3 regions of the Arthrobacter ginsengisoli genome follow, and region 1 is predicted to be linked to each of the others. Evidence: riboswitches for the same ligand, from Rfam matches in the RefSeq annotation. Region 1 holds a riboswitch; each other region holds the start of a gene.
The links. A riboswitch is a leader RNA that binds a small molecule or an ion and turns the genes downstream of it on or off. The one in region 1 is predicted to bind S-adenosylmethionine.
Positions count from the first base shown of each region.

Region 2: it holds a riboswitch for S-adenosylmethionine, as region 1 does, so the genes downstream of both, J2X01_RS11505 (aminotransferase class V-fold PLP-dependent enzyme) here and J2X01_RS13680 (ABC transporter substrate-binding protein) in region 1, are expected to answer to the same signal.
Region 3: it holds a riboswitch for S-adenosylmethionine, as region 1 does, so the genes downstream of both, J2X01_RS03215 (bifunctional o-acetylhomoserine/o-acetylserine sulfhydrylase) here and J2X01_RS13680 (ABC transporter substrate-binding protein) in region 1, are expected to answer to the same signal.

Region 1 covers NZ_JAVDVQ010000011.1:59,902-63,707, forward strand. Annotated here, with positions in the region: gene trmB (tRNA (guanosine(46)-N7)-methyltransferase TrmB) at 1-55, shown strand, start outside; gene J2X01_RS13670 (DUF1206 domain-containing protein) at 181-987, shown strand; gene J2X01_RS13675 (N-acetylglucosamine-6-phosphate deacetylase) at 987-2,252, shown strand; SAM riboswitch class I at 2,414-2,502, shown strand; gene J2X01_RS13680 (ABC transporter substrate-binding protein) at 2,598-3,806, shown strand, end outside.
Region 2 covers NZ_JAVDVQ010000008.1:142,243-146,048, forward strand. Annotated here, with positions in the region: gene rsgA (ribosome small subunit-dependent GTPase A) at 1-301, shown strand, start outside; gene hisN (histidinol-phosphatase) at 405-1,217, shown strand; SAM riboswitch class IV at 1,309-1,422, shown strand; gene J2X01_RS11505 (aminotransferase class V-fold PLP-dependent enzyme) at 1,457-2,878, shown strand; gene J2X01_RS11510 (class I SAM-dependent methyltransferase) at 2,974-3,732, shown strand.
Region 3 covers NZ_JAVDVQ010000002.1:248,134-251,939, reverse strand. Annotated here, with positions in the region: gene J2X01_RS03215 (bifunctional o-acetylhomoserine/o-acetylserine sulfhydrylase) at 1-1,290, opposite strand, end outside; SAM riboswitch class IV at 1,355-1,470, opposite strand; gene J2X01_RS03210 (VOC family protein) at 1,670-2,308, shown strand; gene J2X01_RS03205 (CPBP family intramembrane glutamic endopeptidase) at 2,421-3,194, opposite strand; gene J2X01_RS03200 (histidine phosphatase family protein) at 3,236-3,806, shown strand, end outside.

The sequences.
Region 1 (3,806 bases):
CAAGGCGCACGAGGCAGGGCGGCTGATCTTCGACCTCAGCTACCGGCGCCGCTAGGCAGCCACAAAATGGTGCTGTTCCCGGCGGGCTCCGCGTGGCACGATTACGGAAAGGCATCAACCGGGCGGAGCTGACCCGGCAGAACCACCGAGGCAGTCGAGGGATCCACCATCAAACGAGAACTGAAGGACGCCGCGGACGCGGCGGAAGAGATCACCAATTCCCGCCCGCTGGAGCTGGTGGCCCGTGCCGGGTTTGCAGTCAGCGGCATCCTGCACCTGCTGATCGGACTCGTCGCGATCCGACTTGCCATGGGTGGCCAGGGCGAGGCCGATGTCAGCGGGGCAGTGGAGCAACTCGCCGGGCAGCCGGCCGGGCCGCTGCTGCTCTGGACTTCCTTCGCGGCGTGTGTGGCACTCGCGATCTGGCAGGCCAGTGACGCGATCTTCGACTTTGAACACCTTCCGGCCAAGAAAAAACTGGGGAAGAAGGCGAAGGCCGTTCTCCAGGCGGTGGTCTACGCCGGACTCGCCATCACCTTGTACTCCTTCGCCAACGGCGCCGGCAAGGACCACACCACTTCCACGAGCGACCTCACGGCGTCCGTGATGAAAGCCCCGGGAGGCTATCTGCTCCTGCTCGCCATCGGCGCCGCCGTGGCGATCACCGGAATCGTCTACGCCATCCGGGGCTTCCGGCAGTCCTTCGCCAAACACCTCCGGCTCCCGGCCTCGCCGCGGGCGCGCTCGGCAGTGACCATCCTCGGCGTCGTTGGCTACGCCGCCAAAGGCATCGCCCTGCTGTTGGTGGGGCTGCTGGTCATCATCGCCACCATCAAAGTGCACCCCGAGGAGTCAACCGGGCTCGACGGCGGTTTGAAGGCCCTCCGCGACCAGCCGTTCGGCATCTACATGCTGGCCGCCGTCGGCGTCGGCCTGATCTGCTACGGGATCTTCATGATGGTGCGGGCCAAACTCGCCAAGATGTAATGCCGGACGCCTATGTCCTGGCCGGAACCCTGATCTCGGACGGCTACGCTGCGGCTGATTCAGTTGTGGCGGTGGCCGACGGAAGGATCGCCTACTCCGGGCCCCGGAGCGGCTTCAACGCTGCCGGCTTCCGCGGCGCCGAGGAGCTCGACCTTCCGCCGGGCAGCTCGATCTTTCCCGGGCTCGTTGACCTCCACTGCCACGGCGCCGCGGGCGGCGGCTTTCCCACCGGCGACAGCAGGCTGTGCCGCGACGCTGCCGGCTTCCTGCACCGCAGCGGAACAACGACGCTGCTGGCCAGCCTCGTGACGGCGTCGGCGGAGGATCTGATCCGGGGAATCGGAGTGCTGCGGCCGCTCGCGGACGAGGGGCTCATCGCCGGCATCCACTCCGAAGGCCCGTTCCTGTCCCGGGCCCGCTGCGGGGCGCAGAACCCGCAGTGGCTCCGGAACCCCGATCCGGCGTTGCTCCGCCGGCTGCTCCACGCGGCCGGCGGCACGCTCAAGTCGATGACGTATGCGCCGGAACTGCCCGGAGCCGGCGAGCTGGTCAGCATGCTCACCGGAAACGGTGTCATACCGTCGCTGGGCCACACCGACGCCGACGCCCGCACCACCGCAGGCTCGCTGGCGGACGCGGCGGAGTCACTGCGGGCCGGCACGGCCGTCACCGCGTCCGCCGGGTCCCCCACGGCCGGCTCCGGCGCGTCGTTGGGGACGCCGCCCGGCCGGCGTCCAACAGTGACGCACCTGTTCAACGGCATGCCGCCGCTGCACCACCGGAGCCCCGGAGCTGCGGCGGCGTGCCTGCGCCTCGCGGCGGAGGGCACCGTTGCCGTGGAACTCATCGGCGACGGCGTCCACCTCGACCCCGAGACCGTCCGGATGGTGTTCGGGCTGGTCGGCGCCGACAACATCATCCTGGTCACGGATTCGATGGCGGCGACCGGCCTGCCCGACGGCGACTACGAGCTCGGCCGCTCCGCCGTCGTGGTGCACGGTGGCGTGGCGACGCTGAAGGGCAGCGGTGCCCTCGCCGGCGGCACGGCCACGCTGCTCGAAGTGGTCCGCCGGACCATCGAGGCCGGGGTGGCACCCGCAGACGCCGTTAAGGCTGCGACCCTGATACCGGCGGGAATCCTGGGCCTCGAAACCGAGATCGGGAGCCTGCGGCCGGGCCTGCGCGCCGACATCCTGGCGGTGGACCGGGAGTTCGGGCTGGTTGCGGTCCTGCGCGGCGGGCAACCCCTGGTGCGCCCCACCTGACCAGGCTCATGACGCCATGCGGCGGTGATGTGGCTCTCCGGGAATCGTTTATTGCAGAACGTGTCGCAATTGTTGGGAAATCGAAGATTCTGCAGCAAAGTGGATCTTGCCTCGACCCGGAACGGTTGCGGCAACGACAAAAGTCCTCCTGGGCGAATAAACAACCATCCAGATCGGCTGAGAGACCTGGCTCGATGACGCCGTAGCAACCACCCTTCGGGCACGGTGCTAATGCCAGGACCGATGGAGATTGCCAAGATCCCACGTTCCACCAACCGGCGCGCCGCGTCGGCTGGGGGGACCGGTGATTCTGGAGTTCCTCGGTCATGACCGAGAGGATCCACGATGGATACCAACGAATCGCGCCCGGCCACTACGAACGCAAAAGCAAAACGCCGCCCGCTGCGTTTGCTGACGCTGATGGGAGCCGCGGCCTTGGCCCTGAGCGCCTGCGGCGCCAACACGGCCGGTACCCCGGCAGCGCAAAGCCAGGATGGAACGCCGGTGCAGGGCGGAACGTTCGTGTTCGCCGAAGTCACCCCCATCAACAACTTCCAGACCCAGGCGGCGCGCTTCTACGAAAAGGCCAACGTCCTGAACAGCGTGCTGGACCGGCTGACCTATTTCGATGCCAAGAAGGGCGAACTGGTCCCCTGGATCGCCAGCAAGTTCACCGCGAGCGAGGATCAGACCAAGTTCACCTTCACGATCCGCCCGGGAGTGAGCTTCAGTGACGGAACGCCGCTGGACGCCAAGGCGGTCCAGGCCAACTTCGAGGCGCTGGGAAAAGGCATCGAGAGCGCCAAGATCCAGCCCAACGTTGACTTCTCCACGTACCAGTCCTCACAGGTCATCGGCGAGGACCAGGTGGAAGTAACACTGTCCTCTCCCGACGCCAACTTCCTGCGCGCCACTTCCTCCGTCACCGCCGGACTCGTTTCGCCGAAAACCCTCACGCTCGATAACGCTGGCCAGTCGGCCATCGCGAAGATCTCGGGATCGGGTCCCTTCACCTTCGAATCGGAGAAGGCCGATGAGGAAATCGTCCTGGCGAAGCGGCCCGACTACGCCTGGGCTCCGGAAGGCGCCGCCAACCAGGGAGCCGCCTACCTGGACAAAGTCATTGTGAAGTACCTGCCGGAGGTGGCACACCGTGCCGGGGCCGTGCAGACCGGCCAGGTTGACCTGGTCCGTGGCCTGCAGCCGGCCGATGAAACTTCCCTTGCCGGGAGCGGCAACCAGGTCCTGCCGGCCAAAGGCATCGACCTGACGGCAAACATGGCCGCCGTGCGCATCGGCAGCGGCAAGCTCGCCGACGCGAAGGTTCGCCAGGCGCTGCAGCTCGGAATCGACCGGCAAACCCTGAAAGACACGGTGCTCTCCGACAGCTACGAAATCGCCGGCTCCATCCTGAACCGCGAAGCACCTGACTTCGTTGATCTCTCCGCCGACCTGGCCTACAACCCGGAGAAGTCGAAGAGCCTGCTGGAGGAGGCCGGCTGGACAGTTGGCGCCGACGGCATCCGGGCCAAGGACGGCCAGAAGCTCGAGGTC
Region 2 (3,806 bases), on a different contig from region 1:
CAACGATGCGCCCGCGGGCAGCTGGATCATCGACACCCCCGGCATTCGCTCCTTCGGCCTGGCCCATGTGGACCCCGACCGGATCCTGCACTCCTTTCCGGACCTCGAGCCCGGAACCGACGACTGCGAGCGGGGCTGCAAGCACGATTCCAGCGCCGTCAACTGCGGCGTGGACGCCTGGGTGGCCGCCGGCCATGCCGGCGAATCCGGGCCGGCCCGGCTTGGCTCACTGCGCCGGCTGCTCGGGACGGACCCGCGGATGGAAGCCCAGGACGTCAAGGAACTCGGCACCGTCTCCTGAGCGTGCCTTCCGGAGCGCTGCCCGGGGCCGCGCCGGGCAGCATCCGGCGGCGCAGCAACGTGGCCTCCCGCCCCGCCGTCCGCTTTGGCGGTAGTTTGGAACCATGAGTCAACCCGCTTCGAGCTACAACGATGACCTGCGCCTTGCCCATGTCCTGGCAGATTCCGTAGATTCCCAGACCATGAGCCGCTTCAAGGCGCTCGACCTTCGGATCGAGACGAAGCCGGACCTGACCCCGGTGACGGACGCCGACAAGTCAGCCGAGGAAGCCATCCGCGGCCAGCTGTCCCGCTCCCGGCCGCGCGACGCCGTCCTCGGGGAGGAGTTTGGCAGTTCCGGCCACGGCTCGCGCCGCTGGATCATCGACCCGATCGACGGGACCAAGAACTTCGTCCGCGGCGTCCCCGTCTGGGCCACCCTGATCGCCCTCGTCGACGAGGGCGAGCCGGTCGTTGGCGTCGTGAGCGCCCCGGCACTGGGCAAACGCTGGTGGGCCGCCAAGGGCGCCGGAGCCTATATGGGCCGGTCGCTGGCGGCCGCCACCCGGTTGAAGGTCTCCAACGTCTCCCAGCTCTCGGACGCCTCGTTGTCCTACTCCAGCCTCGGCGGATGGAAGCAGCGCGGCAACCTCGATGAATTCCTCGGCCTCACCGAGGAGGTCTGGCGCACGCGGGCCTACGGCGACTTCTGGTCCTACTGCCTGGTGGCCGAAGGCGCCGTCGACATCGCCTGCGAGCCCGAACTGAACCTCTACGATATGGCCGCGCTGGTCCCGATCGTGACGGAGGCCGGCGGACGCTTCACCTCGCTCGAAGGCGAAGACGGCCCCTTCGGCGGCAACGCCCTCGCCACCAACTCCATCCTGCACTCGGAGGTCCTCAAGCGCCTCAACCCGGGTCTGGACGACCTGCTGTAGCAACGGCTCCCGGCGGCGGCTGCGTAACAAACAGCTTCATATTCGGCCCGCACCTTCCCGCCGGAACGGGGAATGTCCTAGGCTCGAAAAAGGTCACGAGTGCCAGCGCGAAACCCCGGTTTGCTGGCCGGCAACCCTCCATTCGCGGTGGGGTGCCCCGGGTGACGACCTGGCCGGTCCGGAATGGACCCGGCAAGCGCGGATCCCCGGTATGTGGGGTCCTTTTCAAGCGAGGTCCCATGACAACTGTCACTTTTCCTGCCACTGCCGGCGCCGGTTCTGATGCCCGGTTCGCCGTCGCCCGCCGGCCACTGGCCGCGGTGACCGGTGCCGAGATCCAGGCACCGCTCATTCAGGGCGGCAACGTCCGGTACGCCAACCTGGACTATGGCGCCTCGGCCCCGGCCCTGTCCGTGGTCTCGGCCTATCTCAACGAGATCCTGCCGTACTATGCGAGCGTCCACCGCGGCGCCGGCTATGCCTCGCAGATCAGCACCTCGGTGTACGAGAACGCCCGCACGATTGTCCGCGATTTCGTGGGCGGCCGCCCGGACGATGCCGTGATCTTCACCCGGAACACCACCGATTCCCTGAACCTGCTGGCCGGCTGCCTGCCCAAAGCCGACGGCGTGCACACCGGTGAGGTGCTCTACCTCGACATCGAACACCACGCCAACCTGCTGCCGTGGCAGCAGGTGCCGCACCGCAGTGTCATCGCCGCCGCCACGCTCGCCGGCACACTGGAACTGCTCCGGAAGGAACTCGCCTATGGCGGCGTCAGCCTGCTGGCCGTCACCGGGGCTTCCAACGTCACCGGCGAGATCCTGCCGATCCGGGCACTGGCCGCCCTGGCGCACGAATATGGCGCCCGGATCGTCGTCGACGCCGCGCAGCTTGCCCCGCACCGGCGGATCGACATCGCCGCGGACGACGTCGACTATCTCGCCTTTTCGGGGCACAAGCTCTACGCACCCTTCGGCGCCGGTGTGCTGATCGGCCGTCCCGACTGGCTCGACGCCGGCACACCGCACCTGGCCGGCGGCGGAGCCGTGCAGGACGCCCGGGTCGATGCGGTCAGCTGGACCACCGGTCCGGCCCGGCACGAGGGCGGCTCCCCGAATGTCCTCGGCGCAGCCACGCTGGCCCGCGCCACGCAGGTGATCGCCGATCTGGACGTGGAACAGTGGCACGCGCACGAAAACGCCATCCGGTCCTTCCTCGTCGAAGGCCTCAGCCGGCTCGACGGCGTCAGGGTCCACCAGATCTTCTCGGACAGCGCTTCCTTCGATGCACCCGCGGGCACCGGGACGATCGGCGTCGTCAACTTCTCGCTCGAAGGCTACGACGCCGGCCTCGTGGCGGCGTACCTGTCGGCAGAACACGGCATCGGACTGCGTGACGGCCGCTTCTGCGCGCACCCCCTGCTCCGGCGGCTCGGTCTGCCGGCCGGCTCGCTCCGGGCCAGCTTCGGCCTGGGTTCCCGGCTGGAGGACGCCGAGCGGCTGCTCGCCGGGATCCGGGAACTGCGCCAGACCGGCCTCGGTTGGGACTACGTGGTGGATGCCGGACGTTGGGTGCCGGCCAACGACACCCGCAGCTACCCGCACTGGGCGCCCAACACACCGGGCACCGCCGGCGCCGCCCCCTGCACGCTGGACTGACAGGGCGGCGGCTGCACGACCCTTGGAAACACCGACCGTGCCGCGTGCGGTAAATTCGAGAGGTACCCATCCGGACCTGCCGAAGGAGATCACACGTGGCACGCGGCGGCCCCAAACTGTACCAGGAGCGGCGCCGGGAACTTGGGCAGAGCTTCCAGGACGGCGGGGAACACTACGAACGCGTCCGCCCGGGCTACCTGGGCGACTCAGCCGACTGGCTGATCCCCGCCGGCGCGAAGGACGCCGCGGATCTCGGCGCGGGAACCGGGAAGTTCACCGCGCTGCTGCTTGAGCGCGGCCTGCACACGGTGGCGGTGGATCCGTCCGCCGACATGCTGGCACAGCTGCGCCGGGCACTTCCCGGCGTCGCCGCCGTCGAGGGCTCAGCCGAGCAGAGCGGGCTGCCCGCCGCGGCTTTCGACCTGGTCACCGTCGCCCAGGCCTGGCACTGGTGCGATCCCCTCCTGGCCAGCACGGAGATCGCCAGGATCCTCCGCCCCCACGGTGTCCTGGGGCTGATCTGGAACCAGCTGGACACGTCCGTCCCCTGGGTGCACCGGCTGTCGCGCATCATGCATGCCGGCGATGTGCACAAGCCGCATTTCAAACCGCCGCTGGGTCCGGAATTCACCGGCCTGGAGAGCCACCTCACCCGCTGGGAAGATCCGCTGCGCACCGCAGACATCATGGAGCTGACGAAGTCCCGCAGCTACTACCTGGCTGCCAGCGAGGAAACCCGCGCCAAGGTGCTTGGCAACCTCGACTGGTACCTGCACGGGCATCTGGGCCACCATCCCGGCGAGATCCTCCCGCTTCCGTACCTGACGCAGAGCTGGCGCGCCGTCCGCGCCTGAGACCGCCGCAGTCCGTGACGGCGACCTTGCCGCGGGGGCACTCTGGCCTAAAGTTTCGGCATGCCTAATAATTG
Region 3 (3,806 bases), on a different contig from region 1:
GGCGTCAAGATCGGCAAGGATGTCGTCGATGTGCTCGAGGCCTACCGAGAGCCGCACGAGACCGGGGTTCACGCCGGCGACAGCCTGCTGCTCCGGGGAGAGCTGGCTGTGCGTGGTGGACGCCGGGTGGATGACCAGGGAGCGCACGTCGCCGATGTTGGCCACGTGCGAGTGCAGTTCCAGCGCGTCAACGAAGCGCTTTCCGGCCTCGGCTCCTCCGGCGATGTTGAAGGAAACGACGGCGCCGGTCCCCTTGGGCCCGTACTTGCGGCCGCGCTCGTACCAGGGGCTGGAGGGCAGCCCCGCGTAGGCGACGGATTCGACGTCGTCCCTGGCCTCCAGCCATTGCGCCACCCTGGTGGCGTTGGCGACGTGCCGCTCGACGCGCAGGCTCAGGGTTTCGATGCCCTGGGCGATGAGGAAGGCGTTGAACGGGGAGACCGCCGAGCCGAGGTCGCGCAGCAGCTGGACGCGGGCCTTGAGGATGTAGGAGAGATTGGCGCCGAGTGCACCGTCCGCGCCGAGGTCGCGGGCGTAGACGAGGCCGTTGTAGGTGGGGTCGGGGGTGTTGAAACCGGGGAAGCGCGCCGGGTCCTTGCCGAAATCGAAGTTGCCGGAGTCCACAATTACGCCCGCGATCGCCGCGCCGTGGCCGCCCAGGTACTTCGTGGCGGAGTGCACGACGATGTCCGCACCCCACTCGATGGGCCGGATCAGGTACGGGGTGGACAGCGTGTTGTCCACGATCAGCGGGACACCGGCCTCGTGCGCCACCTCCGAGATGCCCTCGATGTCCAGCACGTCCTGGCGGGGGTTGGAGACGACTTCACCGAAGAACAGTTTGGTGTTGGGCTGCACGGCGTCACGCCACTGCGCCAGGTTGTCAGGGTCCGCGACAAACGTGACGGAGATGCCGAACTTCTTCAGGGTGTGCGCCAGCAGGTTGTACGTACCGCCGTAGAGGCTGGGGCTGGCCACCACATGGTCGCCGGCCTCGGCGACGTTGAGGATCGCGAAGGTCTCCGCTGCCTGCCCGGAGCTCAGCAGCAGTGCCGCGAGTCCGCCTTCCAGGCTGGCCACCCGCTGTTCCACGGCGTCCTGGGTGGGGTTGCCGATCCGGGTGTAAATGGGAGCCAGTTCGGCCAGGGCGAAGCGGTTGGCGGCGCTTTCAGCGCTGGGGAAGACGAACGACGTCGTCTGGTAGATGGGCAGCGAGCGGGCGCCGGTGGCGCTGTCCGGCTCCTGGCCGGCATGGATCTGGCGGGTTTCGAAGGACCAGGCATTGGACATCGGGACACTCCTGACGGGACTGGGCACAGGCACACCCGGAGCTGCTTGGCCCGGGTCGGCACTGGCGCCGCGCTTGCCCTCCGGCGGGCGCCGGAAGGCCAGGTCTTCACCCGGGGCACCCCACCGCGATACGAGGGTTGCCGGCCAGCAAGCCGGGGCTCTGCGCTGGCACTCATGACCTGCGATCAGTCTAGGAAGCGGTGCAGGGCTGTGAATAGCTTTGTGACGAAGATGAAGTTGGACGGCCGGGAGCGGGCCGGCGCCGGGTCACGCCGTTGACGAGGAAAAATTCCCCTGTCGGAACCGTGGAACGAGACATCCCATCACGGTAAGGACACCCTAAGCTGAGAGCCGCATCACAAAGTGCCAAGATGATGGCATGCGCATGGATCACGTCTCTTACGCCTGTGAACAAGATGGCCTCGCTGCCACCACCAAACGAATTGCGTCTGCCCTCGGCGTCGAAGCCGTGAAGGGCGGAGTACACCCCCGATTCGGGACCCGCAACATGATTATCCCGCTCGCGGGCCACAAGTACCTCGAGGTCGTGGAGGTCCTGAACCACCCGGCCTCGGACAAGGCACCCTTCGGCCAGGCCGTCCGCGCCCGGTCCGAAGCCGGCGGCGGCTGGATGGGCTGGTGCGTCGAAGTGGACGACCTGGCCCCGTTCGAGGAGCGGCTCGGCCGCGCTGCCGTCAACGGCAACCGCAAGTTCCCCGACGGCCGCGAACTGGTCTGGAAGCAGATCGGAATCCTTGGGCTCATCGCCGATCCCCAGGTCCCGTACATGCTCAAGTGGGAAGGCGATCCGGAACTCCACCCGTCGAAGGCCTACGAGAGCAACGTCAAGATGTCTGCCCTCACGATCGCAGGCTCCGCAGAACGCGTCACCGAATGGCTCGGTGTGCCGGTCGAAAAGCCGCTGGAAGACGTGGCCGTGAACTGGCTCGCTCCCCGCGGGACCCCCGGCATCCTCTCCGTCACGTTCGAGACCACCACCGGAGCCGTCACCATCTGACGATTCACCGCCCAACACTTCGGCCGCCATCAGCGGGTGCCAATGACGTCACCCACCGATGGCGGCCGAAACTTTTTAACGCCTGCCGGCCGGCCGCATCGGCCGCACCGGCTCAGCCCAGGCCGATGGCCTTGCCGAAGAGGCTGAAGCCGACGAACGCCACGATATCCAGCACGGCGTGGGCGATCACCAGCGGCATCAGGCGCCGGGTCCGGGTGTAGGCCAGCGCGAAGATGACGCCCATGATGGCGTTTCCGATGAACGGACCGAAGCCCTGGTAGAGGTGGTAGCTGCCGCGCAGCATGGCACTCGTGAAGATGGCCAGCGGCAGGCTCCAGCCAAATTTACCGAGGCGGTCCAGCAGGTAGCCGACCACAATCACTTCCTCCACGATCCCATGCCGGATGGCGGAGAGGACCAGCACCGGCACCGTCCACCAGTACGCGTCCAGTGCGCTGGGGATGATCGCCGTCGTGATGCCGAGCGTCCGGCCGGCGGCGTAGAGGCCGAGCGAGGGGATTCCGATCAGCGCCGCCAGGCCGAACCCCTGGAGCAGGTCCCTGCCGGGGCGGGCAAAATTGAGCCCCAGTTTCTGGAACGCCGTGACGGGCCGGCCGGACACTCCGGCTGGCCGGTGTTCGGTCAGGAAATACAGCGCAAGGACTACCGGCACGAGGGCGAAGAAGATATCCAGCAGCTGGTAGGTGAGATCAAAGTATTCCCGGGGGCTTTGCGACCGGTTCAGCGTGGACGTGCCCTCCGCCAGCGGCGCCCGGGTCATCTTGTCCAGCAGCTGGACGACCGAGTACACAGCGGACTGCCCCAGGGACAGGCCCAGGACAATCCAGACTTCCAGCTTCAGGCGGCGGCGGGCGGGAACGAGCATGTTCCTATCTTGCCCGGAGTTGCCGCTTATGCTTGGGGTTTATGAGTGCGCCCGGGAAAATCATCATGATCCGGCACGGCCAGTCCGCCGCCAACGCCGACACTTCGATCTACAACCGGGTACCTGATTACCGGATCCCGTTGACCGAACTCGGCCTGGAACAGGCCCGGGCCGCCGGCGAGCAGGTCCGCCGGCTGCTGGACGGCCGGCAGGTCTGCGTGTATGTTTCCCCCTACCTGCGTGCCTACCAGACCCTGGAGGCGCTCAACCTCGGCCCGCTGGTCGAGCGCGTGATCGAGGAACCGCGGCTGCGGGAGCAGGACTGGGCCAACTTCCAGATCGCCGGCGAGATCGAGGACCAGAAGGAACTACGCAACGCTTACGGCCACTTCTTCTACCGCTTCCGGGAAGGCGAGTCCGGCTCCGACGTCTATGACCGGATCTCCTCGTTCATGGAGACCCTGCACCGGCACTGGTCGAGACCCGACTACGCCCCCAACGCGTTGTTTGTCACCCACGGGCTGACCATGCGGCTGTTCTGCATGCGCTGGTTCCACTGGTCGGTGGAGTACTTCGAGTCCCTCAACAATCCGGACAACGCCGAGGTCCGTA